Regions from separate parts of the Clostridium sp. 7_2_43FAA genome, predicted to be linked through region 3. Evidence: a T-box and tRNA genes for the amino acid it is inferred to sense, from the RefSeq annotation. Region 3 holds a T-box; the other regions hold tRNA genes.

Region 1 (11,363 bases), on a different contig from region 3:
CCGAAAAATTTATAAACTTTGTAAGTGGCAAAGATAACGCATATAAAATAGCTGAAGAAATAGGATATACTACTCCAAATAAATTAGCTATGGAAGAACAACCAGAAGAAGTTAAAAATAATGAAGGTGCATATATGCCTAAAGAAATTATGGAAAAGTGCGAAGTTTATAAATATTTACCACAAGAAAAGTTAAGACTATATGAAGATGTTTGGAGTGCAGTTAAAGCTGCAAATTAATTAGATTTTTGTATTCTACAAATTAAATTTAATTATAGCAATAAAAATGTAAAATTAAAAAAGTGTTCTTAAAAAAATATTAATATTGTATTAAGTCAATGGAATAAAGTTTATAGTAATAGTATAATATTAGTAACATCCATTAAAGTTATAGGAGTTGAGTATATTATGGATAAAATTATAGATTTTAATGAGCTAAAAAATAAAGTGAATGATAAAGATATAGATAAATTTGAATCATATATATATTCATTATATTATGATATGTCTTCTGGAAAATTAAATATGTCAGACTTCACAAAAAATATGATGGAGTATATGGAAGAAAATAATATATCACAAGATAAGTTTCTAAAAATGCAAACTAAGTTAATGGAGAGATATGGATTTGATGCTTCAGCTATAGAAGAACAAATAAAGTCACTAGGACTTAACAATATGATTCCAGGTTCAGGAGATATTGAAAAAGTAAGAAAAACAATGAGTTTTCAAGAAAAATATAAGGATAGGATTAAAGTAACAACTGTTAATAATTATTTTATAAAAAATGATAAAAATAATGTAGGAATATTAACAGAAGGAGAAAATGTTATTTTAAAAAGTTCAGGTAAAATTGATCTAAATGATTTAGAATTAAATGATTTTTTATGCTCTTATAAAAAGGTTATTGATGATAATACATTAAAAATTTCTATTTGCGAAGACGTAAAAGATTATGAATACTAAAATTGTTAAAAAAAATCTATTTATTTTGTAGAATTATAGTTTATAATAAATAAGGTGTGATTATGATCATACCTTATTTTTGTGCAATATATTAATTGAAAATGAATAAGTAAAAATTATTAATTTTAAAATAGACTTAATAACCAGGAGGATAATTAATGAGCGTTTTAACAGTTAAAGATATGAGTCATGGCTTTGGAGATAGAGCTATTTTTGAAGATGTATCCTTTAGATTATTAAAGGGGGAGCACGTTGGTTTAATTGGAGCTAATGGTGAAGGAAAATCAACATTTATGAATATAGTTACAGATAAACTTATGCCTGATGAAGGAAAGGTTATTTGGTCAAATAACGTTAGAGTTGGATATATGGATCAACATGCAGCTTTAGTGAAAGGACAAAGCATAAGAGATGCTCTAAGAGATGCATTTAAATACTTATTTGATTTAGAAACAGAAATGAATTCTCTTTATGAAAAAATGGGAGACTGTACTCCAGAAGAACTAGAAAAGATGCTTGAAAGAACAGCAGTAATTCAAGATTTACTAGATCATAATGGATTTTACATAATAGATGCAAAAGTAGAGGAAGTAGCAAAAGGTCTTGGACTTTTAGATTTAGGTTTAGATAAAGATGTTGATGATTTATCAGGTGGACAAAGAACAAAAATCTTACTTGGAAAATTATTACTTCAAAATCCAGATATATTACTTTTAGATGAGCCTACAAACTATCTAGATGAAGAGCATATAGAATGGTTAAAGAGATATTTAAATAACTATGAAAATGCTTTTATACTAATTTCTCATGATATACCATTTTTAAATTCAGTAGTTAACTTAATTTATCATGTTGAAGAAAGAAAATTAACAAGATATGTTGGTGACTATTATGAGTTTAAGAGACTATATGATGAAAATAAAAAGAGATTAGAAGCAGCATATGAAAAGCAACAAAAAGAAATAGCTAGACTAGAAGATTTCGTTGCAAGAAATAAAGCAAATGTTGCTACTGCTAATATGGCTAAATCAAGACAAAAGAAACTTGATAAAATGGAAGTAATAGAACTTTCAAAAGAAAAACCAAAACCAGAATTCAACTTTAAAGTAGCAAGAACATCAGGAAAAATTATATTTGAAACTAAAGATTTAGTAATAGGTTACGATTCATCTCTTACAAAGCCATTAAATCTTTATATGGAAAGAGGACAAAAAATAGCTTTAGTAGGAGCAAATGGACTTGGTAAATCTACATTATTAAAAAGCTTGCTTGGAAAAGTTCAACCTTTAAGTGGAGAAGTTCACTTAGGTGATTATCAACATATAGGTTACTTTGAACAAGAAGATAGAAGTGGAAATACAAACACATGTATAGAAGAAGTGTGGCAAGAGTTCCCAAGTAAAACACAATATGAAATAAGAGCTGCTCTTGCTAAGTGTGGTTTAACAACAAAACAATTAGAATCAAAGATAATGGTATTATCAGGTGGAGAAGCTGCAAAGGTTAGATTATGTAAAATATTAAATACAGAAACTAATATATTAATCCTTGACGAGCCTACAAACCACTTAGATGTAGATGCAAAAGATGAATTAAAAAGGGCACTAAAAGAATATAAAGGCTCAATTTTACTTGTATCACATGAACCTGAGTTTTATAGAGATGTTGTAACTGAGATATGGAATTGTGAGGATTGGACACTTAAGATAATTTAATTACAACCTAATAGATAATTAATACAAATGGCTTAGATACTAGTTTTAGGTATTTAAGTCATTTGTATTCTTATCTTTGTAAATGATTTCGAAATTAAAATAAGCTTTAGTTTATTGACTTCTGGTTTTTGTCTATTTGTTCTGCGGTTTTTTTTTTGATTATCGTGTTGACTATGATAAAATAAAAGAGTATAAGTTTATAGTGAGTATTTACAAACTTGTTGACTGTACAACTAGATTATTATTTGGAATTTATTAATTTAAGTTCTCTTTAAAGCATACAAATGTTATGACCATCTTTTCATTAACATCTGTATGCCTAGTATTTATGTTGAGGATATGTAATTTAATCTAAATCAGTTTGTTATTAAAGAAGACTAGTAAGTTGTTTAGATAACCCTAGTCTTCTTTGCCTAGCAAATTACTTTGGGAGGTGATTATTTTGATTCATGATAAGAAAATAATTAAACCTAAAGAGATACCTAGTAATCATGTTATAGATGCTAGACATTGTTCTTTAGTTCAAAGGCATAAAGAGAAAGCTAAGAAGGATTTATATGTTATGTTGTTTATAGGACTAGTTCTACTATTGCCTATTTTTCTAAAGTTTTTTCCTCATGCAATTTATTCTACAATAACTTTTAATTCAAGTATTGATTTTGTTATGTTGCCAGTTATATCTTTATTTCTATTGTGGTTAATTTTTAATTTTGTAATCCAGTTTCCATTCAGAATGAAAAAGGTTGAGAACTTTAATCCTTTTGATGAAGATTATAAATGTTGTTATGGTGTTGTTGAGGAAGTATGGAGTGAATATAGAAATCGTAAGAGTACCAAATACTATGCTAGTGTTTCCGTGTATGATACCGATTTATTTATTAAAAGTATGAGTATAGATATGGGGGATTATTATAGACTTAGAAGTGGTAGTCGTTGTATCCTAGTAAGTTATGATAATAGAAGTACTTATCTGATACCTATATTTTAGTTCTTAAACAATCCTAGTAGGCAAATAACCTAGAACATAGTATGTTTGTACTCTAAGTTATCCTTGCTCATTTATTTACCTAGTAGCAAAATTTAATAGTTATATAATAGTGTAAAATTATAAAAAGGATACAAAAATTATTTCTTACTTTAGAAGATATGGAATATATTTTTAATGGGACAATACATTGGTTTTAGAGGAATAATATTGTTAATATATCTAGAAAATAGGGTATATCTGACAAATTTAAAATTCTATAGTAAAATAAATGTATAATAGGAAAATTTAAGTGATTTATTTGAAAAGGAAGTTATACTATGGAAAAAAATATAAAAATGAGATACCCGAGATATTTTAAAGAATTTAAGTGTATAGGTGGAAACTGCGAAGATAGCTGTTGTATTGGTTGGGATATAGATATAGATAAGGTTACTTTTAAACAATATTATAAAATTCAAAATAAAGAAATGAAAAGAATGTTTCAAAAAAATGTTCATAACAATGATTTTTGTACAAGTTGTGATGTAGATTATGGAAAAGTAAAGTTAAAAGCTGATAAAAGGTGTTCTTTTCTAGATGAAGAAAATTATTGTATTATTTATTCTAAAATTGGAGAAGAATATCTTTCAAATGTTTGTACATCTTTTCCTAGAATAATTAATAAAATAGATGGTTATTATGAAATATCCCTTGATGTAGCCTGTCCTGAAGCTGCAAGAATTATTTTATTAAAGGAAGAGGGAATTAAGTTTAAAGAAAGTGAAGAAAACTTAGGTAAACATATAGTATCAAGTGAGATTGATACTAAATCTAAAAAATATAATAAGTCACCAATAAAGTATTTTAAAGAAATTAGGGATCTTAGTATTAAAATAATACAAAACAGAAAATTAAATTTAAGTAAAAGGCTTTATATATTAGGTGATTTTATATATGCATTAGAGGGCGAGATTAAAGATAATCATAGTAATGTATCTAAATTTATCAAAAAATATGATATAAATTTAGTTAATGATAATTATGAAGAAAATAAATTAAATTATCTTATTCAAATTGATTTTTTTAAAAAAATGTTAGAGTTTTTAAATGTATCTAAAAATGTGGATAGCTTTTCTTTTAAAGAATATACAAAGCAAATTATATCTGGATTTAAGTTTGATGAAAATGCTGAAATAAGTGAATATTCAGAAGTATACATAAAAACATTTGAAGATTATAATGAAAATTTCATTAATAATAATAGCTATATTTTTGAAAATTATTTAGTAAATTTCATATATAATAATATTTTTCCATTTTCTGAATCTGAATCATTATTTGATGGATATATTATGCTTTTAACAAGATACTCATTTATTAGGTTTTATTTGGTTGGGAAATATATATACAATAAACAGGAGTCTAAAGAAAGCATGGTTGAATTTATCCAAGCCTTCTCTAAAACTATAGAACATCATAAAAGCTATTTAATTGATTCATTAGAGTATATAAAAGAAAATGAATTTGATAATATGGAATTTGCTAAAATACTTTTATAATAAAATAATCGGTAGTACTTTTTTAATTGAATTTGAGTTTAATAAAATAGTGATTTTATAGTTTAAAGTTATAATTTAATTGGGGTTTTATGGAATGAACGTACCTCAAATAAGATTAATAGACTAAGTTACTTGGTTAAGATTGTTTTTTGAATCAAACTAATATTAATTGCTAAATCTATGGTGTAGAAGTTACAGCTTTATTTATTTGTGAGCAAATTATGAAACATAAACGGGTAGATTACATAATAGAACTATTAAATAATAAAAAATAAGATGTTTATAAAAAATTTGATATATAATAAATAAGAAAAGCCTAGTGTTTCATAACTAGGCTTTTTTTCAATACTTATTTGATTACTTTATTTTCTAAGTTACTACATCTATATTTTATACAACAAAAAAATCTTACAGTAAGAGTAAGATTTTGGTTGCGGGAGCAGGACTTGAACCTACGACCTTTGGGTTATGAGCCCAACGAGCTACCAACTGCTCCATCCCGCGATATTAAGTTTATATATTTGCTTGGCTAACTTATGTTATTAGTATATGCTTAATAAAACTTAATGTCAAAGGAAGATAACATCATATTGTGGCATATGATGATAAGAGGTGGCTTAGCATTCCAGATAATATCAAATGCTAAGGAATAAGAAAATATTAATTTAAGGTTTAATATATCTAAGAATGGTATTATGTAGAGAAGGTATAGCTTAAATAATTTTATTAGAATTTGATAATACTGATACTTCAAAAGGAAATTTATTATTAAGCTAGAGTAAATGAGTTATATGGATAGGTAGTCCTAAAATTGAAAGTTTAAATAGGACAAAATTACCTTTTTATTCATTTATAAATATTGTTATAATAAATGTTAAATAAAAGATGTAGATATAGTTTATATATAGTATGGAGAAGAGATATGGAACAATATAAGATTTTAGGTGTAGATGAAAATGCATCAATGGAAGAAATAAAAATAGCATATGAAAATAAAGTAAATAAATTAAAAGAAGAAATTAGGGATGAAAGAAGAGCAAAAGCTTTTATAAAGGTATTTGATAAAGCTTATGAGGAAATAAAGCTGGAAAGAGAAAAAAATAAATATAAAGAAAATCTAGTTAATGATTATGATAAAAACAGTCTAAATGATATTTCTCAAAGTAATTTTAAGAGAGACAGTTGGGATGATTATAATAATTTTCACTATGATGATGAAAAAGAAGAAACTAAGAAGAAAAGTAAAAGATCATCTCCTAATAATTCATCAGTGAAGAAGCAAAAAAGTGATAAAAAGAAACCTTCAAAAGATAGAAATAATGAAAGTAATAAAGAAAACACTAAAAGAGATAATGCTAAAAAAGTTGTAAATAGGCAAAAAGGCGAAGCATATACAGTAACTAAAGTAATTCAAATATTGATAAAAATAATAGCATTGCCTGTAATAGCTATATTATCCATAATAATATTTTTATGTAAGGTAATAAATTTAATTTCTTGGATTGCAACTAAAATCATAATAATAGGAGCGATAGCAGTTGCATCTATACATGGGTATCAAGTTTATATAGGACAACCTATGTATTATGAGATATTTGCATTATGTGCTGTGGCATTTGTAGCTTCTTTATTTTTACCAAGTATATTAAAGATAATTCCATCAATATTAGGTAAAATAAATGATAAATTAAAAGATTTTGTTTTTTAATATAAAGTTTAATTTAGTATAAATTTAATTTGAAAATGTATTTATTACCATAAGAAATATGTTGACATATTTAAAAGAATCAATATATAATTGTTTCAAGAAAACTAGTCCTTTAAATTTAGTCCAGAGAGACTAATAAGGTCGGATATAATACGGCAGAGATAAATTAGATAATATAGATTTGATTTATATATCTAATTTTAAGTGTTAACGACCTTTCTAAATAATAGAGAGGTCGTTTTTTATTAAATATAAGTACTGGTTTTCCTTAAATAAAAATTTAGGGGGATACAAATGGAACAAAAGATAGTATTAGAAGAAGTTATTAATGAAAATCATGATTATGAGTTAGATCATGTGCACAAAAAAGATAAAAAAGGATTCTTTTCAATGTTTGTGGTTATGCTTGGATTTACATTCTTTTCAGCAAGTATGCTTACAGGTGGAAATTTAGGGACAGGCTTACCATTGAAAGATTTTTTTATAGCAGTACTTATAGGAAATTTAATACTTGCATGTTATACAGGATTATTGGCATATATAGGAGCAGATACAGGACTTTCAATGCACTTGCTAGCTAGGTATTCTTTTGGTGAAAAAGGATCATATTTAGCATCTTTTATAACTAGTATTACACAAATAGGTTGGTTTGGCGTTGGAATAGCAATGTTTGCAATACCAGTTGCAAATAGATTTAATGTAAATTTATACTTATTAGTTGGGATCACAGGAATATTAATGACAGCAACAGCTTACTTTGGAATGAAATCCCTAACTATTTTAAGTGCAATAGCAGTACCAGCAATAGCTATATTAGGTAGTACTTCAGCAGTAATGGCCGCGAATTCAGCAGGTGGAGTTCAAGGATTAATGAATATAGAGCCAAGTAGTAAAATGGCGCTAGTAACAGCAGTAACATTATGTGTGGGATCATTTATAAGTGGAGGAACAGCTACACCAGATTTTGCAAGATTCTCAAAAAATAAAAAAGTAGCAGTATCAACAACTGTAATAGCATTCTTTATAGGAAATTCATTAATGTTCTTATTTGGAGCAATAGGGGCAATGGTCACAGGTAACTCAGATATAGCAGATGTAATGTTCTCACAAGGTTTAATTATACCAGCTATACTAGTTTTAGGATTAAATATATGGACAACTAATGATAATGCAATATATACAGCAGGACTTGGGCTTTCAAATATAACTAAATTACCTAAAAAGAAGCTAGTAATTATTAGTGGTTTAATAGGAACAGTAGGAGCAGTGTGGTTAAATAATAACTTTACAGCATTCTTAACTTTCTTAAATTCAATGTTACCTCCAGTAGGTGGGATAATAATAGCTGATTACTTCTTTGTAAAGAAAAGAAAGTATGATAATATTAAAGAAGTAAAATTCCAAGATATAAACTGGGTAGCTATAGTAGCATTCTTAGCAGGATTTATAGTTGCTAATGTTGTACAAGTAGGAGTTATAGCATTAAATGCAATAATAACAACAATGTTAGTTTATGTAATAGGAACAAAAATAACTAATAAATAAGGTGATGATAATATGTTAATTAAAAAAGTAAGGCTTTTAGATAGAGAAGGATTATTTGATATAAGAATAGTAGATGGAAAATTTACAGAAATAGATGAAAATCTACAAGTATTAGAAAATGAAGAAGTGATAGAAGGAAATGGGGCCCTAGCTTCAGCTCCTTTTATAGAGCCACACATTCACTTAGATACTACTCTTACAGCAGGAGAGCCAGAGTGGAATAAAAGTGGAACTCTTTTTGAAGGAATTGAAAGATGGTCTCAAAGAAAAGAATTTTTAACTAAAGAAGATGTTAAAGAGAGAGCTAAAAAAGCTATAGAATGGCAAGTAGCTAATGGAATTCAATTTATAAGAACACATGTTGATGTTACTGATGATAGCTTAATTGCATTAAAGGCAATGGTAGAAGTAAGGGAAGAAGTTAAAGATTATGTTACATTACAAATAGTAGCTTTTCCACAAGAAGGAATACTTTCATATCCAAATGGATTAGAATTAGTAGAAGAAGCTTTAAGATTAGGAGCAGATGTAATTGGAGCTATACCTCACTTTGAGTTTACAAGAGAATATGGAGTAGAATCTATTAATAAAATTTTTGAATTAGCTAAAAAATACGATGTATTAGTAGATGTTCATTGTGATGAAATAGATGATGAACAATCAAGATTTTTAGAAGTTGTTGCTACAAGGGCTTTAGAGACAGGCTTAAAGAATAAAGTAACAGCCAGTCACACTACAGCTATGGGATCATATAATAATGCATATACATATAAGTTATTTAGATTATTAAAGATGTCTGGAATAAACTTTGTTTCAAATCCCCTAGTAAACACTCATCTTCAAGGAAGGTTTGATACATATCCAAAGAGAAGAGGAATTACAAGAGTAAAGGAACTTAATGAAGCGGGAATAAATGTATGTTTTGGGCATGATGACATATTTGATCCATGGTATCCAATGGGAACAGGAAATATGTTAGAAGTAGTACACTTTGGATTACATGTGTGCCAAATGATGGGTTATAATGATATAAATGAATCATTAAAGTTTATATCAACTAACAGTGCAAGAACTTTAAATATTGAAGATAAATATGGAATAGAAATAGGTAAGCCAGGTAACCTAATTTTACTAAATGCTGAAAGTGGTTATGATGCTGTTAGAAGAAGAGCGGAAGTTTTATATTCTATAAGAGAAGGGCAAGTTATTGCTAAGACTACGCCTAGTAAATCATTTATAAATATGAGTGAAGAAAAAGAAATTAATTTTAAAAAATAATATTTACTAAATATTATATAAAGAATATTAAGAGCTAGCATAAAGTTAGCTCTTTTTTATTGTTGTAAATTTATCAAAATAATATAATTAATAGAAAGGGGAGGTGATTTCATGGGAAAAGATATTTTAATAAAGGTAAAAGATCAGTTAGCAAAAGATTATAACTGCACAATTGAGGATTTTAATAATCAAAATACTTTAATTACAGATAAGAAAATAATAGAAGGTAGCAGAAAGTATAATGATGAAGATGAAATTTTAAAGATCATTATATTCAATGGAAAAGCAATAATATCTGCAGATAAATGTATTAAAGAGTGGTGTATTAAAAATTTATCTAGGTTTTCAGGAGCATGGATGTTTTTATACTCAAACTTAAGAAAAATAGATAAAAAGCTAAATGAATTTGGTTATGAAATAGATAATACACACCATTATTATTTACCAATGGATAAAGAATTTACAAGAAATAATATTAAATTAAAATGGTATGAAAAAGATGAAATATTGAAATTCAAAGATGATGATAGATTTGATGAAGCTTTTTCATTTAATAAAAACTATCCAGATATATTAGCAGTTGCTGCAGTAGATGAGGAAGACAATATTTTAGGGATGGCAGGAGCAAGTGAGGATTCTAAAATTATGTGGCAAATTGGAATTAATGTATTAGAAGATGAAAAAGGAAAAGGAATTGCTAGTTTTATTGTACAATCTTTGAAAAATGAAATATTAAATAGAGGCAAGGTACCTTTTTATGGAACTGTTGAATCTCACATAATTTCACAGAAAGTTGCACTGAAATCTGGTTTTTATCCAGCTTTTGCAGAAGTGAAAATTAGAAAAATTATTAAGAATGATAATAATTAAGTTTAATAGTTTAGCACCTGAATTATCTGTAATTTATGTTGAGACATAAAAAGGATTTTATATAAGTATCTTAGAATTTCCATTTGTAAGAGGGATTAAAAATCGTCTTTTTGGAAGAATATAAATAAGCATTACTTTTGAAAGGATGATTATATGAATAAAGAAGAATTAACATATTATAAAAATAAACTTAACCAAGAAAAAAAGAGAATTACAGATCTCATTAATCAATTAGATGATAATGGAGTGACTAGATTTAATGCAGAGGTTGCAAGTGAATTATCATTTTATGATAATCATCCATCTGATATAGCTAGTGAAACTTTTGAAGTTGAGAAAGGTAGAGCACTTGAAGCAAATGAAAGAGCACTTCTTGATAAGATAGATGATGCTGTAAGAGCTATAGATGAAGGAAGTTACGGTAAATGTCAAAAATGTGGAAAAGAAATTGATAAAGAGAGGTTAGATTTTCTGCCATATGCGTTAAATTGTATTGAATGCGAAGATGTGGTTAGTACAATAAAAACTTATAACTCTAATCAAAGAGTAGTAGAAGAAAGTGTAATTGGAAATCCATTTGGACATAAATCAAGATATGGTGATAAAGATAAAATAGGGTTTGATGAAGAAGATAGTTATCAATCTGTTGGAAGATTTAATGAAATAAGAAATGAGCCACAATATGAATATGATTATGATGACGAAAATTATGTTGAAGAAATCGAAAAAATAAGTAATGAGCAATATAAGAATCAA
Region 2 (11,363 bases), on a different contig from region 3:
TAATTACTGGTATATTTGCTTCATTTGCAACTTCTACTGATTTAACAACAGCATCACTATCTGTTGGATTTATTAATAAAGCTACTACACCAAGTTGTATTAAATCTTCTACATTAGATCTTTCCTTAGCTGGGTCATTTTGTGAATCTAATACTATTAATTCAAATCCTAGCTTTTCTGCTTCTTTTTCTGCTCCTTCTTTCATACTGACAAAGAAAGGATTATTTAAAGTAGATAAAACTATTCCAACTTTTTTGTCACTCTTTCTATTTGAGCATCCAATAAAGAAACTCATTGAAATTATGGCTACTAGAGAAAATGCTAATATCTTTTTTATACCTTTCATGTTATCTCCTCCTATTTCAATTATGCTTTCTTTCTGCTCTTTTTATCTAATAATACTGCTATTAAGATAACTAATCCTTTTACTATTGATTGATAAAATGGTGATACGTTCATTAAGTTTAATCCGTTGTTTAATACTCCTATAATAAGAGCACCTATTAATGTTCCTGTTATTTTACCTTCTCCACCTGCTAGTGATGTACCTCCAATAACAACTGCTGCTATTGCATCTAATTCAAAACTTGTTCCTGCATTTGGTGAAGCTGATGCTATTCTACTAGTTATAATTACCCCTGCTATTGATGATGCAAAACCTGAAACTACATACACTAAAGTCTTAATTTTATCTGTATTTATACCTGATAGTCTAGCTGAATCTTCATTTCCACCTAGTGCATAAAGATATCTACCAAATCTTGTTTGTGATAAAACATAAATTGCTATTATAGAAACGATTACAGTGATTATAACTGGAATTGGCATAAATCCTATTTTCCCATTACCTATATTAACAAATTTTTCTGGTAACTTAGAAATTGGAGTTCCATTTGTAAATACTAAAGTAGCACCTCTAAATATTGTCATTGTTGCAAGTGTTGCTATAAATGCTTGTAACTTACCTTTTGATATTAAAAGTCCATTTACTAAACCAATTGCTATACCAACTAATGCTGCAACTATTATTGCTAATGTAACACTTCCTGTTGATTTAATAATTGATGCTGATAATGCTCCACTAATTGCTAAAGTTGAACCAACTGATAAGTCTATTCCACCAGTTAAGATAACAAAAGTCATACCTACTGCAATTATTGCATTAACTGAAACTTGTGTAAAAACATTAGTAATATTTGATAGTGATAAAAATGATGGTGTAACAAATGTAATTATCGCACATAGTAACACTAGCCCTATAAGAGATTTATATTTAGATGCAGTTTCTTTTATATTAATATTCATAATTGTATCCTCCCAACTATTTATTCATTCCAACAGCTAATTTCATTATGCTTTCTTGTGAAGCTTCTTCTCTTTTTAATTCTCCTGATATTCTTCCTTCACTCATAACAATTATTCTATCGCTTATTCCTAAAACTTCTGGTAAATCTGAAGATATCATTATTATTGCCTTTCCAGATGCTTTAAGTTCATTTAGTAATTCGTATATTTCCTTCTTTGCTCCTACATCTATCCCCCTTGTAGGTTCATCTATTATTAGTACTTCTGGAGATAGCATAAGCCATTTTGCAAGTATAACCTTTTGTTGATTACCTCCACTTAAATTTTTTATTAATTGATCTCTATTTGGTGTTTTTATCTTAATTTTATCTATATAATAATCAACATCTTTTATTGCTTTATTTTTATCTATAGACATCATTTTACTTTCATATTTTTTTAAATTAGATAAAATCATATTTTCAGCTACAGATAAACTTAAAACACATCCTTCTTTTTTTCTATCCTCTGATAGATAACAAATTCCATTATCTATTGCTTCTTGAATATTCTTTATATTAACTTCTTTTCCTTTTATTTTTATAGATCCTGAAGTCTTCTTATATTCTCCAAATATTGTTTTTGCAACTTCTGTTCTTCCTGACCCCATAAGACCAGCTATTCCTAAGATTTCTCCCTCTTTTACATTGAAGCTTATATCCTTTATTCCAACATTTGCGTTAAGATTCATAACTTCTAAAATGTCTTTTCCACTCTTTACCTCTCTGTAAGGGAATTGATCTTCTATTTTTCTTCCAACCATCATTGAAATTAATTTATCATTATCAATATCTTTTATTAAGGCATTTCCTGCATATTTTCCATCCCTAAGAACTTCAACTCTATCACATATAGCAAATATTTCTTCCATCCTATGGGATATATAAATTATTGCAATACCTTTTTTCTTTAAACTATCTATTACCTTAAATAAATTCTTAGTTTCTACTTCTGTTAAAGCTGTAGTTGGCTCATCCATTATTATTACTCTTGCATTCTTAGTTAAAGCCTTTGCTATTTCTACCATTTGTTTTTCTCCAACATTAAGGCTAGAAACAAGAGTATTAGGATTTATATTTGCACCTATTTGATCCAAGAATAATTTACTTCTTTCCACAAGTTCCTTTTTATTTATTTTTCCTGTAAACTTATGAAATTTTTCATTTCCTAAAAATATATTTTCTGCAACTGTTAAATTATTTAAAACGCTCATTTCTTGATGGATAATAGTAACTCCATATTCTTCTGCTGATTTTATTCCTTTTATATGTGCCTCTACTCCATCTATAAATACCTTACCTTCATCCTTTTGATAAACTCCACTTAATATCTTCATTAGTGTAGACTTACCAGCTCCATTTTCGCCCATTAAAGCTGTAACTTCTCCTCCATAAGCTGTTATATCAACATTATCTAGGGCCTTAACCCCTGGGAATATCTTAGATACCCCCTCCATTCTTAGCATTGGTATTCTTTTACTCATATAAATACCCTCCTTAACTAAAATACAACTCCTGATTTTAAAATTATATTTGCATAAGGTGTTTGTTCACCTGTTCTAACTACTGCCATGCATTCCTTTAAGCTTCTTTTTAGCTCTTCATGAGATACAAATGTTATCTTCACATCGCCTATAATATCTTTTATTTCTTCAAAAAGCTTTGGACTTATATCTTCTGTTTCCTTAGCTAATATTACTTCTTCTATTTGTAGTTCTTCTAATGTTGCTTTTAAAGTTTGTATAAATGTTGGTATTCCGTTTATTAATGCTAAATCTATTCTTTCAGTTACACTCGGGATTGGTAATCCACAATCTCCTATTGCTAACATATCTGTGTGTCCCATTTTTGATATTACCGAACTTAAATTACTATTTAATAATGATGTTTTTCTCATTTGTATTACTCCTCTCCATAAACCTCTTCCACTTCTTTTAAATATGGTATTGAAGGTTGTGCTCCTTTTCTTTGAACTGCTATTGATGAAACCTTATTTCCAAATGTCACTGCTTTTATAAGATTTTCTTTATTAAGGCTTTTAACATCTAATTTTGAACTTAATCCTCCTATAAAGCTATCTCCAGCAGCTGTTGTATCAATTGCATTTACTTTAAATGCAGGAACTACTTCACTAAAATCTTCTCCTATTACTGCTGCTCCTCTTGATCCTAAAGTTATAATTACAAATTTAACTCCTTTATTTAAGAAAACTTCTGCTGCTTTTTTTGCATCTTCTAAATTTTCTACTTTTATACCAGTTAAAACTTCTGCTTCTGTTTCATTTGGAACTATAATATCTGTTACCTTTAAAAGCTCTTCATCTATTTTTTTAGCTGGTGCAGGATTTAATATTGTTACTTTTCCAAACTCCTTAGCTTTTTTAAATGCTTTTAAAGTAATTTCTTCTGGTGTTTCAAATTGAGATATCAATATATCACTTTCTTTTAATGCCTTTTCTGATTTATCAATTTCTCCTTCATTTATTGTCATATTTGATCCTGGAACAACTATTATTGAATTATTTCCATTTTCATTTACCATTATAATTGCCATTCCAGTTGCTTCTTTTTCATCTTCATATATAAAACTTACATCTATATTATCTTCTTTTAATTTATTTTTAAGTATTAAGCCATTATCATCTTTACCTATCTTAGATATCATTGTTACTTCTGAGCCACTTCTCTTAGCAGCTACTGCTTGATTTGCTCCCTTTCCACCTGATATCTTTTCAAAAGATTTTGATAAAATAGTTTCTCCTACTTGTGGTATATCCTTAACCTTTAAAACTAAATCCATATTCATGCTTCCAAGTACACATATCTTATTCATAAATCTCTCTCCTAACAATTATTTTTAGTAAATCGGTTTACTAAATCGGTTAACTATATAATAAACTATCTGTAAACGTTTTTCAAGTAGTTTTTTAAAAAATATTCTAAAAATTTTCACATATTCTCCTTTACTTTCTGTTATAATAATGATATACTTAATTTGCTAATTAAAATTAGTAACTTAATATCGCGGGATGGAGCAGTTGGCAGCTCGTCGGGCTCATAACCCGAAGGTCGTAGGTTCAAGTCCTGCTCCCGCAACCAAAAAAGCTTTGGATTTTTCCAAAGCTTTTTCATTATTTCTAATCATTTTTTATCTTACAAATGAATACTCAACTTTTGCTAATCTATTTAACTTATCTGCATTTATATTCTCTATTTCATCTAATAAGTACTCTTTTAACCATATTTTTTTTTCAGGTTCTAAGTTCTTTTGTACAGCTGTTTTTTCACTTACTGCTATAGTCATAATAGCAACTAAGACGGCTCTAAATATTTGCTCATTGTTGCTTGCAGATGCAACCCCTACAGAAATTAATCCACATAATATTACTTCAATACCAAGTATATTATTAAACCGCTCTTGATCACCTTCTAAATAAAATTCACTAAAGCCATCGGTTAAATAATAATCCTCATATTGAACAACTACTATGATGTTATATCTTTTCGAAAAACTTCTTAAGCTCACTCTAACCTCTATATTTTCTTTTACCTTTGATAAAGTAAAGTCATTGCTCTTTAATTTATCATCACTTTGGATTAATACTTTAAATTCCTCTAACTTTCCCTTAACAACATTTATATTGTATCTATTTATGAATCTTAATGCTATTTCCTTTCTAAAAAAAGAAAAATTAACTCCAGTTATATCTAAAACTATAGGAATACCTTTTCGTCTTGCTACTCTAATTGATTTTTCCATTGTCTCTACTATTGCTCCATTTAAATCTTCTAAATTAATTAATAGACAATCACATTTAGAAGTTACATCTGGTGCTTCTTCAGTAGAATTAGCAACTATAGGGTTACCATTATAGCATAAAATTCCTTGTGCTAAATCCTTTGCTGAAACTGAATTAGAGATACAGTGTATAAGAGGGTGCTTTTTTTTCTGCAAGCTCAAGCTCTCGTCTAATGCCCTTATACCAATTTGCATTTTGTATCCTCTCTTACATCCTGAACTTAAATTATAATGATGTTTCTATTATATATATTACATCTATATATTTTATTCGACTGTATTTTCATATGTTACATATTTATTTTTCTATATATTAATAGTTTAATCACATATTTTGTTATATAATTGAAATTAATAAAATTTGTAATTCAAAGGAGAAATTTATGAGTTGGATAGAAGAAATAAAAAGATATACACCTTATACTAAGCAAGAAGAATCAGATAAAGAAGCAATTTTATATGCAATAGATAGTTTTAATAATCTTTTAACTAGGGAAAACCCTCTTGCTCATATCACTAGTTCTGGTTATATAGTGAATAAAGATAAAACTAAAGTCCTTATGATTTATCATAACATATATAACTCTTGGTCTTGGACTGGTGGACACGCTGATGGGGATGAAGATTTACTTTATGTAGCTATAAAAGAAGCTAAAGAAGAAACAGGTGTTAAAAATATCAAAGCATTAGATAATAAGATTTTTTCACTAGATGTTTTACCTGTTCCTGCGCATACAAAAAGAGGTAAAGAAATAGCTTCACACTTACATTTATCAATTGCTTATTTATTAGAAGCTGATGAAAATGATGAGCTTATTATAAAAGAGGATGAAAATAGCGGTGTTAAATGGATACCAATAGATGAAGTTGGAATTTATTCAACAGAGCTAGACATGATTAAACTTTACGAAAAATTCAATCACAAAATTAAACAATTCTATTAAATAGATTGTCTACATAATAGGGTTATGACCAAAACGTGATCCCCTTTCTGTCTTACAAAATTTACCAAACCTAATAACTTTATACTATTAAAATATGAAATGTATAGATGAAAAAATAAAAGAATTAAGGTTGTTTTGCTACGCAAAACTAAAAAATATAAATGCACCGCATTTTCTATTTAAAAATCCTTCGAGGATTTTTTCCTTAATTCTTTCACTCTTTCATTTTTTCATTCTTTCATTTCTCTATAGTTTTATAGTATTTCTGCTTTTGTTCATTAAGTCTATAATTTGATACATATTTCCTATTTCTCCAACTTTAAGTTCTTCCTTTAAGTTATAGAAATCAAGGCATGCTCCACAGCTTATTATGTTTACACCCTTTTCTCTCATAGAATTTAAGCTATCTAAAACGTCTGATCCAGAGCAAGTTAGCTTTACTCCACCATTTATAAACATTAAAATTTCTGGTAATACTTCTGCTTCTGCCAAAGTATTAATGTAAACTTTCATTAAAGTTTCCCCTAATCTATCATCACCATTACCAAGTAAATTTGATGAAACTAATATGGTTGGAGCAACTGTCTTATTAACAATTTCTTCTTGATATACTTCTTGATTTATTTTAGTAAATTCACCTTTTGATAATTGAATTGTATATAATCCATTTTCTTCTTCAAAACTACTATTTAGCTTTAACCCTTTAGCTAATCTTAATATATTGTTTTTAGCAACCTCATTATCTACTATTACTAAAGTTTCCTTTGAATCTTCTAAATCAAAATATTTTTTTGTTTTTATAACAGGCATAGGACATGCTAGCCCCTTACAATCTATAATATTCATACTGCCACCTCTTTATTTTATAATCTACTATACTTTGTTTTATATTATATTTTAATTATAGCTCAAACTATATATTATTAAAATTTTAAATCCTTATTATTACCTATATGTAATCATTAATAATACATAAACCTCCATGGCTATAGCTTGCTATATCGTTCTTAGTTAACTTTTCTCCAGCTAAAACTCTTGGTAATATTACATCAAAAGTAGTACCTTTAGAGAAGATTACTCCTCCTGGTAATCCTAATATTGGTATATTCCCTTTATAAGAAATTAAAAACATTGCACCTGGAAAAATAGGCGTTCCATAAGAAACAATTTCTGCTCCAATTTCTCTTATTGCTTTAGGAGTTAAGTCATCAGCATCAACTGACATTCCTCCAGTACAAAGAATCATTTCTGCACCATTTTCTAGCCAATAATTTATTGCTTCTTTTATTTCTTCTAAATTATCTTTTATTATTGTTTGTCCAACAATCTCACAACCATATGGATATACTCTTTTTTCTATAGCATCCTTAAATGCATCCTTTATTCTTCCATAATAAACTTCATTTCCAGTTGTAACTATTGCAACTTTTTTTGGTTTAATTGGAATAACATTTATTATCTTTTTACTTGTGACACTTTGAGCTTCAAATAACTTTTCTTTCTTAATTGCTAATGGAATAACCTTAGTTGCTGCAATTTTGTCTCCCTTTTTGACAACTGTATTATTTTTAATAGTTGATAAAATAATTTCATCTATAGAGTTTAGTTCAACTAGCAAATCTAAATCTATTTTAAGCAAGCCATCTATAGCAGCAAAAAACTCAATTTTTCCTTCCTTAACTTCTGAAAAAGTTAATCCATTACCTGCACATATATCCTTAAGAAATTCTGCTGCCTCATTTTCATGAACTAAATTTTCATCTTCATCCCATATATAAATATGATCTTTTCCTATTGATAAAAGCTCATCTATATCCTTTTCTTCAATTATATGTCCCTTTTTAAAGGCTACACCCTTAAATTCTCCTGGAACTATTTTAGTAATATCATGACATAAAGTACATCCTATAGCTTTTCTTACATCTATAACCTTCATATGTTCACCTCTTCTATCATATAACACAATCTTTTATTTTATTAATTACCATTTCTACTCCATATTCAATGGTTTCTAAAGCAAAATCTAATGATGAAATTAAATACTTAGGATTCTCAGGTAAATTAACTATTAATGTCTCTCCTCTAATACCAGAAACCCCTCTTGATAGCATTACATTTTTACTCCTTTGCAAATTATAATATCTTATTCCTTCTGCAATACCGCTTACTTCTTTCATAATTACATTTTTGGTTGCCTCTGGAACAATATCTGTAGGACGGCATGCAATTCCTCCCGTTGTCAGTATTAAATTCACTTTTAATTCATCACTCATATACTTCATTTCATTTTCTAAATCTACTTGATTACTTTTTAAAATCTTATATTTTAATATTTGATATCCTCTATTTTCTAAATATCTTTTTATTATTCTCCCTCTATAATCATCCTCTTCTTTATATCCTTTATCATTAACAGTTATTATTCCAGCTGTTATCATTAAATCAATACCTTCCTTGTATAATTCTTATACTTTAATTAGCAATTATTTTTATACACAATTATAATTAATAAAGGTTTTATATACCCTTTTTATATTTAATCATTAATAAAGCTTCTAGCACACCTCCTCCTATGTTTCTAGCTTTATCTGAAATTGTAGTATAATTATCTATTTCTTTAAGTCTTGGATCTATATCTCCTATTTTTAATCCTATTCGAACCATTGTGCCATCTTTTATAAGACCTCGAAGTAACCCATCTATAGGCGCCAATACTTTATGACCATCTATTAAGGCTAAAACTTCATCCTTTTTAACTATGTCACCTATAGATTTTAAATTTTTTATAATTCCATTTGCTTCACTATATATTACTCTTTCTTTTGAATATCCAGCTATTTCTCCTGGGACACCAGTATTAGGCATTGCATATCCATCAAATATCAATCTTCCTAAATTATGTCCTCTCATTGTTTCTATAACAACGTCAACATCAACACCTGCTTCAAAGCCTGGCCCTAGTGCTATTGTAATTGGTGCCATATTTTTATTTGTTCCTAAATTTTTTTTAGCTAATATAGCATCTACTACTGCAAATGGTTTAATTTTATTAATAAAATCTCCCTTAGCATCAACCACTATTGGAATATATTTATTTTTAAATGCATTATTTATATCATTCAAATTATATGCACGAATTGCTTTTATTCCTTCTACCGTAGCTTCTCCATTATATATAGCATCACTAAATGCCACATTTCTTCTAATTGCTGTTGGCTTTTCTATTTCTAAAACTAATACATTAAATCCACTTCTATATAACTTTTGTATTGTTCCAGATGCTATGTCTCCACCACCTCTTACTATTACAGTCCTTAAATCCATAGTTTTCACCATCTTTCTTATGATTTATATTAAAATAAATATATGATTTCAACTTTATCATTTTACTTAAGCAAATATAACTAATATTTACTATCATCTAATCTATAACCTATAAACCATTAATTAGATAATTTTGTTATAAATTTTATTTTTTAAGCTTCCATATATTATTTTATCTAATAGTTTGTCCTTTTCATTTCTTTTAATAATTTCTTTAATAAGTAACTTTAAATTATTTTCATCGATCTTTTCCATCTTATTTAGAAATAATATTCTTTTCCCCTTAGAGTATTTAAATAAACCCTCATTATTAAATATTACTTTTAGAAAATGATTTATATTTATAATTTCTCCTGGAAAACTATTAGTAAGGCTATTAAATTCACATACCCTATGTACATTATCATCATTTATTTCTAACCCTAATGATTCAACAGTCATAACTCCTATAGTTAAATTCGTTTCTTTACAAATTACTGGTTCAGTATCATTCCATCCCTTAATTGGTTTTCTTTTAGAGCCATCAGCTTCTAATAATATATATTTAAAATCCTTTGTTAACGTTTTTATAAAATTTTTTTCTATACCTATAAGTTTATTTTCTTTACTTATAGATTTTCCATATGCATATACTCCATTTTTCATATTAACTTTCATAGAATTGTATTCATTTTCACCAATAGCTAAATAATCAACTTCATCTTTTGTTGGGCTAAAAATTTTAGTTGTAGTTGAAACTAAAACCTTATTGTCAGTTTTAAGCTCATTGGCTAATAAATACATTAAAGTTGTTTTTCCACCACATCCAACTATAGATATTATAGAGTTATTTTTTATACCTATAATTTCCTTTAAACTCAATTAAATTTATCTCCCATTCTAATTAATTTTTATTTACATAATTTATTCTTCCAATATAATTATATAATAAATAGTATATCTGTTAAATATTTGAACATATTTTTATTAATTTTTAGATTTTATAGAGTTTTATCTATAAATGATATATAAATATGCCTTAATATTGATAATTTTCAATATATTACTTAAAATTTTTATAATAAAAATAAGTGAAGACTTTAATCTTCACTTATTTTTTATCTATATTACTGTGATTATGTTTTTATTAGTTCCCTTTTTAACGACCTTACCTATTATTTCTGCTTTTATTTTACTTCTGCTATTTATATTTTCTAATAACTCATCAGCTTTATTTTCTTCAACTGAAATTAATAATCCTCCTGATGTTTGTGGATCAAAAAGTGCAAGTTTCATTTGTTCAGAAATTTCAGGACTAAAATCTACCCATTCTTCAAAATATTTTTCATTAGAATATGCTCCACTAGGAAGACAATATTCTTTTATTAAATCTATTACTTTATTCATTATAGGTACTTTTTTACTATCTATTTCTATTTCAACTTCACTTCCATTTGCCATTTCATATGCATGTCCAATAAATCCAAAACCTGTAATATCAGTACAAGAATTAACCCCTACTTTTTGCATTTCTTCTGAAGCAATTTTATTAAGAGTTGACATTACATTTGCTGCTTCTTCAAATTCCTCATCTGTAATAAATTCTATCTTTAAAGCTGTAGTTAAAACTCCACACCCAATAGGCTTTGTTAATATAAGAACATCACCCTCTTTAGCTCCTGAATTCGTTATTACTTTCTTTGGATCTACTATTCCTGTAACTGAAACTCCATATTTTATTTCTTCATCTGTAATTGTGTGTCCACCAGCTATTGTTGCTCCTGCTTCTCTTATCTTATCAGCCCCACCTTTTAATATCTCTGCTAATATTTCTGGTCCTATAGTGGCTGAAAAACAAGCTAAATTCAATGCAGTTAATGGCTTTCCACCCATTGCATAAACATCACTTAAGGCATTCGTTGCAGCTATTTGTCCAAATGTATATGGATCATTTGCAACTGGAGTAAAAAAATCT
Region 3 (11,363 bases):
GGAATAGATTATAAATGTGGAACTGGTCATGGTGTTGGATATTTCCTAAATGTTCATGAAGGACCACAAGGAATAAGACCAGAGGGAAATTTAACAGTATTAAAGCCAGGGATGATAATAACTAATGAGCCAGGTGTATATAAGGAAGGAAAGCATGGTATAAGAATAGAAAATACTCTTTTAGTTGTAAAAGACATAAATTCGGAAGAGTTTGGGGAGTTTTATAAATTCAAGACAATATCATATTGTCCAATAGACTTAAATGGAGTAGTTGTAGAAATGCTTACAAATGAAGAAAGAGATTGGTTAAATAACTATCATAAGATTGTATTTGAAAAGTTAAGTCCTTATTTGAATGATGAAGAAATAGAATTTTTAAAGGTTCAAACAAGAGAAATATAGTTGCTAAATGGACATAGTTAAGTTTATCTAAGCCTATCTTGAAGGAAAGGATAGGTAAACTTAATATGTCCATTTACATTACTAATAAGTTACTCTTTAGGTGGTAAAATAAATTTATTAACAAGTAAAGCTATTAAAATTCCAAAAAGAGTTTCTATTATTCTATTAGTTGCATAATAGAATGGGTCTGTAAAAGCATGAATAGTAGTTACGCCAAGAAATGCAATACAAGACACATTAATTGCACCAGGCTTTTTTAGTAAGTTACAAGAATAGATAACTACTATTATACCTATAGATATAGCTATATAAATTAATATTTTACTTAGAGCTATAGAGTGGATATTAAATTTAAAATATCTGCAAATAATTAAAAATAATAATCCTATAATTGCTCCGACTATTGTCCCAAGCCCTCTATTTATAGCCATTTTAACTGAACTTGCAACTGTATCTTGAACACAGATAACAGCAGTTAAACATGCAAAGAATGGCTCGTTAGGAAATAGTAATAAGCATAGAAATACTGAAACGGCGGTTTTTATAGTCCTAAGTCCAACCTTAGGAATTGTAAGATTCATATTATTTTCTCCCTTAATCTTTTGTAAGTAAATTTATTTTTATTTATTATTTGTATTTTCTAATTTTTCATTTGTTTTTTGCTTTTTATTTTTGGGTGGATGAACATATTTGTTAATAATTATAGCAACTATTATTCCAAATGCTGTTTCTACAGTTCTTCTAATAGAATATATTAATGGGTTATCATAACTTTGAGAAATAAGTATACCAATTAATACTATAGAAGCAATAGAACATGCAGCAGGTTTTTTAATTAAATTACAAATATAAATTATTAAAGACACTCCAATAGCAGTTATTATTGTTGAAAATGATGTTAAGTTTAATTTATTTATTGTAAAAAGTAATATAACGCCTAATATACCACCAAGTAAAGTTCCTATCAATCTATTAAGGCCAATTTTAACTGAGTTTTCTACTGTGTCTTGAACACAGATCACAGCTGCTATTGCAGCAAAAAGAGAATTTGGCCAAAATATAAGGCAAATTAAAACAGAAAGGGCTGTTTTAATATTTCTAGAGCCTATATGAGGTAATTCAAAGTTTTCCACAGCATCAACTCCAATCTTTTTTATAATATTATAGCATATAAGTTATATAAGATTAGCATATAAAAGTAACTTAAGGTTATAAGTCTATATAAAAATTTAAGTACTACTAGATTAGCAATTATATTTATAATACGTAGTTACTAAGTGAAAATAAATAGTAACTACATATTATAAATATATATTGCAGATATAGTTATTGTTATTATAAAATATAAATATTACAAATATGTTTAATAAGGATTGATTATATGAGTTTTTGGGTTTACTTATTGATAGTAGAAATAATTCCGATAGGTATGTTTATCTTCGGAGGACTATATGAAACTAGTTCAACTAAATATCCAGATACAAAAATAGGATATAAACATAAGTATTCATTAAATGATAAATATTCATGGGAGTATTCAAATAAATTAGCAGGTAAAATTTATGGATCTGTAGGAACGGGATTATTTATAATTAATGCTATAGTATTATTTATAATTGGTGAAAATACTTTTACATTTATATTGCTGTTTAGTTTATTTATGGTTTTATTATCAAGATTAATGATTGATAAGTTAATAAAGAAAAAGTTTGATAAATAATCATATACTAAAAATAATTGACAGTATTTTTAATATAGAATATCATAATAATAAATGAAAAGTGCGATGAAAAGAAGAGTAGTAAAGAAAGAATGTCCTAAAGAGAGCTAGGTAAGGTGAAAGCTAGCGGCAAGAATCTTTATGAAGATGGCCTTGGAGCATATTTCTTGAGCTATTCAGTTAGAGGAATACGGGAGCAACCGTTATATTGCAGGGTGATTAAATTCACCTAGTGAGATATTTATTGTGAAATAAGTATGAATTAGAGTGGTAACACGTATAATACGTCTCTATATAGGTCTTAATATACCTATATAGAGATTTTTTTATTATAAAGAAGATAACAATGTTAGGGAGGAGAAATGGTATGTGTAAAAAGACATATTATATAACTACACCAATTTATTATCCATCAACTAAACTTCATATTGGAAACACTTATACAACTGTAGCAGCAGATGCTCTTGCAAGATATAAGAGATTAACTGGATATGATGTAATGTTTTTGACTGGAACAGATGAACATGGTCAAAAGATACAAAGGATAGCAGAAGAAAAGGGAATAACACCAAAAGAGCACGTAGACGAAATAGTATCAGGAATAAAAGATTTATGGAAGATGATGAATATTAGCTATGATAAGTTTATCAGAACAACTGATGATTATCATATAAAAGCTGTTCAAGATATATTTAAAAAATTATATGACAAGGGAGATATTTATAAATCATCATATGAAGGTTTATATTGTACTCCATGTGAATCTTTCTGGACAGAAACTCAATTAGTTAATGGAAATTGTCCTGATTGTGGTAGACCAGTAGAAAAATCAAAGGAAGAAGCTTACTTCTTTAAGATGAGTAATTATGCTGATAAGTTAATGGAGTATATTGAAACTCATCCAGATTTTATACAACCAGAATCAAGAAAAAATGAAATGGTTAATAATTTCTTAAAGCCAGGATTACAAGATCTTTGTGTTTCAAGAACTAGCTTTAACTGGGGAGTTCCTGTAACATTTGATGAAAACCATGTTGTATATGTTTGGATAGATGCACTTTCAAACTATATAACTGCTTTAGGATATGGTAGTGATAACAAAGATTTATACGATAAATATTGGCCTGCTGATGTACATTTAATTGGTAAGGATATTTTAAGATTCCATACTATTTATTGGCCAATTATGTTAATGGCATTAGATTTACCATTGCCAAAGCAAGTATTCGGTCATGGATGGTTACTTGTTGATGGGGGAAAGATGTCTAAATCTAAAGGTAATGTAGTTGATCCAGTAACATTAGTTGAAAACTTTGGTGTTGATGCAGTTAGATATTATCTATTAAGAGAAATACCGTTTGGATCAGATGGATTATTTAATAATGAGATATTTATAAAGAAGATAAATTCAGACTTATGTAATGACTTGGGAAACTTATTATCAAGAACTGTAGCTATGATTGAAAAATATTTTGATGGAGTAATCCCAAACAATAATATAAAAGAAGCTATAGATGATGAATTAATAAGCTTAGCATTAGAAACTCCAAAGAAAGTTAATAAGGCTATAGATGACTTAAGAATTCCAGAAGCATTAGAAAATATATTTGAATTAATAGGTAGAGCAAACAAGTATATAGATGAAACAACTCCTTGGATATTAGCTAAGGACGAAGATAAGAAAGAAAGACTTGGAACAGTTTTATATAACTTAATAGAAAGCTTAAGATTCTCATCAGTTTTATTATCTGCATTCTTACCAGATACAAGTAAGAAAATTAATGAGCAAATAAATGCAAGCAATATTACATTTGAATCATTAAATGATTTTAATGGAACAATAGTTGGAACTAAGGTTCAAAAAGGTGAAGCTTTATTCCCAAGAATAGACGTAGATAAAAAAATAGCAGAGTTAGAAGCATTAAGAGAAGCACAATTAGCAGCTAATAAAAAGGAAGAAAAGAGAGAAATAACTCCAATTAAAGAAGAAATAACTATAGAAGACTTCGAGAAAATAGACTTAAGAGTAGTAAAAGTATTAGAATGTGAGCCTATAAAGAAAGCTAAAAAGTTATTAAAACTAAAAGTAGATTTAAATGGAGAAGAAAGACAGGTAGTTTCAGGAATAGCACAATACTACAAACCAGAAGACTTAGTTGGAAAATATGTGGTATTAGTAGCTAATTTAAAACCTGTAACATTAAGAGGCGAATTATCACAAGGTATGATATTAGCAGCATCAACAGATGATGATAGCTTATTAAAAGTAGTAAATCCAGGAGAACTACCAACAGGAAGCGTAGTAAGATAGTTAAGAAGTGAAATAATGAAAAGTTAAAAAGTTAAGGATATAATTCAATTACAATTGAATTATTAAAAGTTTATATAAAAACTCAGCTTTTAGCTGAGTTTTCTCCTTAATCTTTCACTTTTTCACTCATTCACTTTTCTAATTTTTATAAGGGGGTTTTTTATGAATATAATAGTAGGAAACGCATGGCCATATGCAAATGGACCATTACATTTAGGAAGAATAGCAGTATTGCTCCCAGGAGATATAATTGCTAGGTATCATAGACTTATGGGAGATGAAGTTGTATTTTTATCAGGAACAGATTGTCATGGTACGCCAGTAACTATGAAAGCAAAAGAAGAGGGAATAACTCCATTAGAGGCAACTATTAAATATCATGATGAGTTTAAGAGATGTTTTGATAGTCTAGGATTTTCCTTTGATGTTTTTGAGAAGACTCACTCTGATTATCATGAAGAAAAGGTTAAGAAATTTATCCTTGAATTATATAATAATGGGTATATATATGAAAAGGAAATAGAACAAACATATTGTGAAAATTGCCATGAATTTTTATCTGATAGGTATATAGAAGGAAAATGTCCACATTGCGGGGAAATAGTCTCAGGTGACCAATGTGAAAGCTGCTTGGAGATAATAGATTCAGAGGAACTTTTAGATAAAAGATGTAAGCTTTGTGGTAATGAAACAATATTAAAAGAAACAAAACATTTATTTTTTTCACTTTCAAGTTTTGAAAATGATGTTAGAAGACTTTTAATTAGGCAAAAGGGTTGGAGAGAAAATGCTCAAAAAATAGTAAAGAGATATTTAGATGAAGGATTAAGAGACAGGGCTGTGACAAGAGATTTTAATTGGGGAGTAGATGTTCCTTTAGAAGGATATGATGATAAAAAAATATTTGTTTGGATTGAAGCGGTAATGGGATATTTAACAGCTAGTATGAAGTGTTTAGAAGAAAGAAACGAAGATTGGAAAGAATATTGGCAGGGGGAAGACTCAAGAGTTTATTTTGTTCATGGTAAAGATAATATACCATTCCATACTGTAATATTTCCAGCTATATTAGCAGGTATTGGAATAAAGAATCCTAATTTGAGAGTTATATCAAGCGAATATATGAAGTTAGAAGGGAAAAATTTCTCGTCAGTTAAAAATTGGGCTATATGGGGTGACTATATAGTTGATAATTATGATGTTGATGAGTTTAGATATTATTTAGCGCTGAATTCTCCAGAAGTAAAGGATACTGATTTTACTTGGAGAGATTTTATAAATGTAGTAAATAGGGATTTAGTTAATTCATTAAGTAATTTTATTAATAAAACAATTGATTTTATAAATAAAAATTATGATTCTAAGATACCTAATGGAATTATATCAAATGATTTTAAAAATGAAATATTAAATCTATATTTTGATGTAGGAGATAATATAGAAGAAGGTAAGTTTAAAAATGCAATTTTAGATATTATGTCTTATGTCAAAAAAATGAATAAATATCTTGAAGATGAATTATTAAAGATAAAATTACAAAAGAGTAATAAGGAAATTAAAAATAAGATTTATGAGTGCGTTCAAGTAATTGCAAATTTATCTAACTTATTAGAACCATTTATGCCAGATACTTGCAAGAAGATAAGAAACTCTTTAGATTTAGAAGAGCCCATATGGAGCTATATAGAAAAGAAGAGTGAAGAAGTTTTATCATTAGAAATATTATTTAAAAAGCTTGATAAGAAAAGAGCCTTTGAAGAAGTTAAGAGGTTAAAGGAAGAAAGAAATTAATGATTTAAATGGAAAAACCCTAGATTAAATCACTTTGGGGAATAATTTAATCTAGGGACCATTAGATGGTTTTAGGGGTAAATAATAATGCTTTAACTACTTTACAGTTATTATAATACATTAATAATATGACAATAGTGTGACAAAAAAATAAATAAACTATGAATGCTTTATAAAGATCTTCTTATAATAAATAGATAAATTTAAAAATAAGGATAACTTTACATACTATTTAATATTTACAATTTTATCTATTAGTTGTATAGTAATTTTGTTAACAAAATATTAACTTTATATTAACAATTGAAATTATTTAAATTATAAGGAGAATAATTTATGGACAAGTTTGCTATTTTAACAGGTTTAATAGGTGGACTAGGTTTATTCTTATATGGCATGAAGCTTATGGGAGATGGTCTAGAAAATGCTGCAGGTGAAGGCCTAAAATCAATACTAGAAAAGTTAACGAGCAATAAGTACATAGGAGTTTTAGTGGGTGCATTGGTTACTGCAATAATACAGAGCTCAAGTGCAACAACGGTTATGGTTGTAAGCTTTGTAAATGCAGGATTAATGAACTTATTTCAAGCAACAGGAGTAATAATGGGAGCTAATATAGGTACAACTATTACAGCTCAAATGGTATCTTTTGATTTAGATGCAATTGCACCATTATTTATAGGCGCAGGTGCTATAATAATGCTTATAGCCAAGAAGAAAAGAGTTAGAGATATAGCAAGTATAGCTTTAGGATTTGGTATTTTATTTATGGGGATGGGCGTAATGTCAGATGCCATGAAACCAATAGCGGAGGCGAGTTGGTTTAAAGAATTTGTAATGGTAGTTGCAGATAATAGTATTTTAGGCTTAATAGCTGGTCTTGGTATGACAGCTGTTGTACAAAGCTCATCAGCGACAACTGGTATTTTGGTTGCTCTTGCAACAACTGGTGCAATAGATATGCGTTTAGCATTTCCTGTAATATTAGGTTGTAATATAGGAACTTGCGTAACAGCAATATTAGCGTCATTAGGAGCAAATAGAACTGCAAAGAAAGCTGCATTGATACACTTACTATTTAATTCAATAGGAGCATTAATTTTCTTACCATTTATAAATCCATTTATAAGATTAGTAGAATCAACTGATCCAACAAGTGTAGCAAGACAAGTTGCTAATGCTCATACTATATTTAATATTACAGTTACTGTATTATTATTACCGTTATCAGCATATTTAGTTAAAATAGTTAACAAGATTCTTCCAGGTGATACTGAAATAGAAAAAGAAGGAGCTATATATTTAGATAAGAATTTATTAGAAACTCCTATAGTAGCAAATGGACAAGTACTTAAAGAAACAATAAGAATGGCTACTAAAGCAAAAGAAAACTTAGAGTTAGCTATGAAGGCATTTACTGAAAATAGTACTGAATCAGCTGAAAAGGTATATAAAAATGAAAAAATAATAAATGCATTAGAAAAGGATATAACTGATTACTTAGTTGAACTTTCACAACTTGATTTACCAGAAGAAGACATAAAATTATTTAGTTCAACATATCATGTAATTAATGATATAGAGAGAATTGGGGATCATGCGGAGAATATAGCAGATCTAGCTGTAGAAAAAATGAATAAGAATATTCATCTTGGAGATAAAGCTAAAGAAGAATTATCACTAATATTTGATAAAACTGTTAAGGCTATTGAAGTTGCTATTAGTAGTTATAATAGTAAAAATCCAACAGCTCCAATGGAAATAGAGCAAATAGAAAATGAAATAGATAAGCTAGAAAAGAAATTTAGAGAAAATAATATAAAGAGATTAAATGAAAAATCATGTTCTGCAGCATCAAGTGTTATATTCTTAGATTTAATAAGTAATCTAGAGAGAATAGGTGACCATGCCAACAACATCGGAAATGCAGGGAAAAAACATAGTGTATAACAGTATATAAATAACATAAAGGAGTCTGCTTAGTTTTTTAGCAGACTCCTTTTTTGCCTACGGATAATATATATAAATAAAGATAAAATGTGTATTCTATCGTTTTTTGTAATATAATAATATTTATAATAATTTCAGAATTAATTGGAGGAATGGATATGGAAAATAAATATGTAATATTTGATACACATGCTCATTATGATGATGAAGCTTTTGATGAAGATAGAGAAAGTGTATTTAAACAAATTAAGGAAAATGGAGTTATAGGTATACTAAATTGTGCTTCTAGTTATGAAAGTATATCAAAAGCTAATAAATTGACTCTTGAAAATGATTTTATTTATGGAGCTTTAGGTATACATCCAGAAAATGCAAATGAATTTAATGACGATGTAGAAAAAGAAATTTTAGATTTAGTTGAGAAGAATAAAAAGATAATCGCTATTGGAGAAATTGGATTAGATTATTATTGGGACGAAAATCCATCAAAGGATATACAAAAGAAAGTTTTCAGACAACAAATGAAACTTGCAGAGAAACTAAATCTTCCTGTAGTAATACATGATAGAGAGGCACATGGAGACACTTTAGAAATTATTAAAGAATTTCCTAATGTAAAGGGAATAGTTCACTGCTTTTCAGGTAGTACCGAATTTGCTATGGAATGTATAAAACATGGATACTATATTGGAATAACAGGGGTAGTTACATTTAAAAATGCAAAAAAAATAGTAGAGGTGGTTAAGCATGTCCCACTAGAAAAATTACTAGTTGAGACAGATTGTCCATATATGGCCCCTGTACCAAATAGAGGAAAGAGGAACAAATCGGACTATATAGCTTATATAATAGAACAAATTGCTATAATAAAGGAATTGAACCCAAAAGAAGTTAATTTGGCTGTAAATGATAATTTTAAGAGGTTGATTGGAAATAATTTATAAAGTACAATAAAAAAGTAATAACTTCAAAAAAATTACAAATTCATTATTTTGTTAACATACACGGAAAAGTCATATAAAGAACGTATCTACTTTTTGTAAAAGGCTGCAAAATTGCTATTATTTATAATTTATATTTTAAGTATGCATATGATGCATTTATACGCAGTTTCATTAATGCAGGAGGTCTTAATTTGACAAAAGCGTTTAATTCAATTATAATGCAAAAGACGCTCTTGCCAAAGGAGGTAAAGTAGATGGTAGAAAAATGGAAAGAATACATGAAAAATAATTTTTCTAACGGTCCAAAGGCAAAAATACTGATGGGTGTAGCAGTATTTGCTATTATATTATCAGTGACGTTCATAAATATGAGAAAGACAGTAACAATGGAAATAGACGGTAAAGAAGAAACGTTTGTCACATATAAAGGGACTGTTAAAGATGTGTTGGATACAAACGGGGTAGAAGTTAACCCTAAAGACAAAGTTCAACCAGCTTTAAATAGTAAGGTATCTGAAGGAGATACAATTTCTATTAAGAGAGCTGTTTCAGTAGAACTTACTGTAGGAGATAAACAAGTAAAAATTGACACTGCAGAAGATACTATTGAGGAAATGCTAGAAGTAGAAGAAGAACTTAAGAATCAAGGCATTGAATTTAATGAAGGTTTAGACGAGATAACTCCTGCATTAAATACGAAAATTACATCGAATTTAAAAATTAACCTTGTTAAGGTTGAGGTGAAAAAAGAGTTAGCCAAGGAGGCTATTGATTTTGATGTAGTAGTTGAAACAGATGCAAACCTTGATAGTGGACTAGAAGAAGTTAGACAAGATGGAGCTTCAGGAGAAAAGGAAGTCACTTATGAAATAGTTTACAAAAATGGTGAAGAATTTTCTAGAGCTGTTAAAAGCTCCAAGGTAGTAGCAGAACCAGTTAATAAAGTAGTTGCACAAGGAACAAGAAAAACCTTTGCAAGTAGAGATGGTCAGCTATTAAATTATAAGAGCGTAATATATTGTGAGTCTACTGCATATAGTGGTGGTGGAGTTACAGCAACAGGGACTGTACCTGTTAGAGATCCAAATGGTATAAGTACTATAGCTGTTGATCCAAGAGTTATTCCTTTAGGAAGTCTAGTTTATGTAGAGGGATATGGAAGAGCTGTAGCTGCAGATACTGGTGGTGCTATAAAAGGAAATATCATAGATGTATATGTAAATTCTGAAGCAGAAGCATATAATAACTGGGGGAGAAAATATAACGTTCCTGTTTATATTTTAGCTTATCCAGGGGAATGGTAAAATAAGAGGGTGCTCTAAAGTTAGGGCATCCTTTTATTTTCTAATTAATTTGACATAATAAGAATATAAGGATAAATTATTACTTAGATGTAATAAATAAAGGATTTTTTTATTAACGGAAAGGAAGTTAATATTTTGATTAAAGAGGTTATTGTTGTTGAAGGTAGAGATGATATAACTGCTGTTAAGCAAGCTGTTGATGCTGAAGTTATAGCAGTTGGTGGATTTGGAATAAATGCTAGGGTTATAGAAAGAATAAAAGAGGCTCAAAAAAGAAAAGGTGTAATAGTTTTAACTGATCCTGATTTTGCAGGAGAAAAGATCAGAAGTATAATAGCTAAAAGAGTGAAGGGAATAAAGCATGCTTATATAGCCCAAGAGGATGGAATAAAAGGTGATGATATAGGCGTAGAAAATGCAATTCCAGAGGTGATTATAGAAGCTTTAAATAGGGCAAAAATATCAGAAGAGGTAGTTGATGAAGTATATACTTCTGAAGATATGTTCCATTTTAAACTTACAGGTGATATTGATTCGAAAAGAAGAAGAATAATCCTAGGAAAAGAACTAGGAATAGGATATGGAAATGCAAATCAGATGTTAAGTAGATTAAATAAATATTCTATAACAAAAGAGGAATTCATTAAGGCAATACAAAAAATAGAAGAAAATTTAGAGGTGAAAAAGTAATGGAAATACAAGATATAAAAACGGCTGAGCTAGTTAAAAAATATAATTTTAAGTTTTCCAAAAGCTTAGGACAAAACTTTTTAATAGATGATTCAGTTCCAAGAGATATAGTAGCTGGTGCTGAAGTAGATGAAAATGACTTAGTAATAGAAATAGGACCGGGAGTTGGTACATTAACAGCTCAATTGTTAAATAAGGCTAAAAAAGTAGTAGCTATAGAATTAGATAATGATCTTATACCTATCTTGAAT

The links. The T-box of region 3 lies ahead of metG (methionine--tRNA ligase). A T-box ahead of a tRNA ligase gene usually reads a tRNA of that ligase, here a tRNA-Met.
Region 1: it has a tRNA-Met gene. The T-box ahead of metG (methionine--tRNA ligase) is inferred to sense a tRNA for this amino acid. The anticodon was not compared.
Region 2: it has a tRNA-Met gene. The T-box ahead of metG (methionine--tRNA ligase) is inferred to sense a tRNA for this amino acid. The anticodon was not compared.

What each region holds. Positions count from the first base shown of each region.
Region 1 is NZ_JH815222.1:907,450-918,812, forward strand. Features, by position in the region: gene CSBG_RS05855 (spermidine/putrescine ABC transporter substrate-binding protein) at 1-239, shown strand, start outside; gene CSBG_RS05860 (DUF3867 domain-containing protein) at 405-965, shown strand; gene CSBG_RS05865 (ABC-F family ATP-binding cassette domain-containing protein) at 1,124-2,680, shown strand; gene CSBG_RS05870 (hypothetical protein) at 3,123-3,668, shown strand; gene fliB (flagellin lysine-N-methylase) at 3,986-5,206, shown strand; tRNA gene CSBG_RS05880 (tRNA-Met) at 5,635-5,710, opposite strand; gene CSBG_RS05885 (hypothetical protein) at 6,129-6,914, shown strand; gene codB (cytosine permease) at 7,209-8,459, shown strand; gene CSBG_RS05895 (cytosine deaminase) at 8,472-9,737, shown strand; gene CSBG_RS05900 (GNAT family N-acetyltransferase) at 9,849-10,607, shown strand; gene CSBG_RS05905 (TraR/DksA C4-type zinc finger protein) at 10,761-11,363, shown strand, end outside.
Region 2 is NZ_JH815222.1:2,513,620-2,524,982, forward strand. Features, by position in the region: gene rbsB (ribose ABC transporter substrate-binding protein RbsB) at 1-346, opposite strand, end outside; gene CSBG_RS13280 (ribose ABC transporter permease) at 367-1,305, opposite strand; gene CSBG_RS13285 (sugar ABC transporter ATP-binding protein) at 1,322-2,827, opposite strand; gene rbsD (D-ribose pyranase) at 2,845-3,240, opposite strand; gene rbsK (ribokinase) at 3,246-4,175, opposite strand; tRNA gene CSBG_RS13300 (tRNA-Met) at 4,366-4,441, shown strand; gene CSBG_RS13305 (hydroxyethylthiazole kinase) at 4,491-5,336, opposite strand; gene CSBG_RS13310 (NUDIX hydrolase) at 5,525-6,085, shown strand; gene yedF (sulfurtransferase-like selenium metabolism protein YedF) at 6,332-6,931, opposite strand; gene CSBG_RS13320 (molybdopterin-binding protein) at 7,035-8,021, opposite strand; gene CSBG_RS13325 (molybdopterin-binding protein) at 8,038-8,523, opposite strand; gene yqeB (selenium-dependent molybdenum cofactor biosynthesis protein YqeB) at 8,603-9,409, opposite strand; gene yqeC (selenium cofactor biosynthesis protein YqeC) at 9,533-10,270, opposite strand; gene selD (selenide, water dikinase SelD) at 10,511-11,363, opposite strand, start outside.
Region 3 is NZ_JH815223.1:175,401-186,763, forward strand. Features, by position in the region: gene CSBG_RS17110 (aminopeptidase P family protein) at 1-402, shown strand, start outside; gene CSBG_RS17115 (aromatic acid exporter family protein) at 492-983, opposite strand; gene CSBG_RS17120 (aromatic acid exporter family protein) at 1,023-1,535, opposite strand; gene CSBG_RS17125 (SdpI family protein) at 1,784-2,122, shown strand; T-box leader at 2,180-2,417, shown strand; gene metG (methionine--tRNA ligase) at 2,490-4,433, shown strand; gene metG (methionine--tRNA ligase) at 4,596-6,224, shown strand; gene CSBG_RS17140 (Na/Pi cotransporter family protein) at 6,561-8,174, shown strand; gene CSBG_RS17145 (TatD family hydrolase) at 8,333-9,118, shown strand; gene CSBG_RS17150 (3D domain-containing protein) at 9,373-10,422, shown strand; gene rnmV (ribonuclease M5) at 10,558-11,112, shown strand; gene rsmA (16S rRNA (adenine(1518)-N(6)/adenine(1519)-N(6))-dimethyltransferase RsmA) at 11,112-11,363, shown strand, end outside.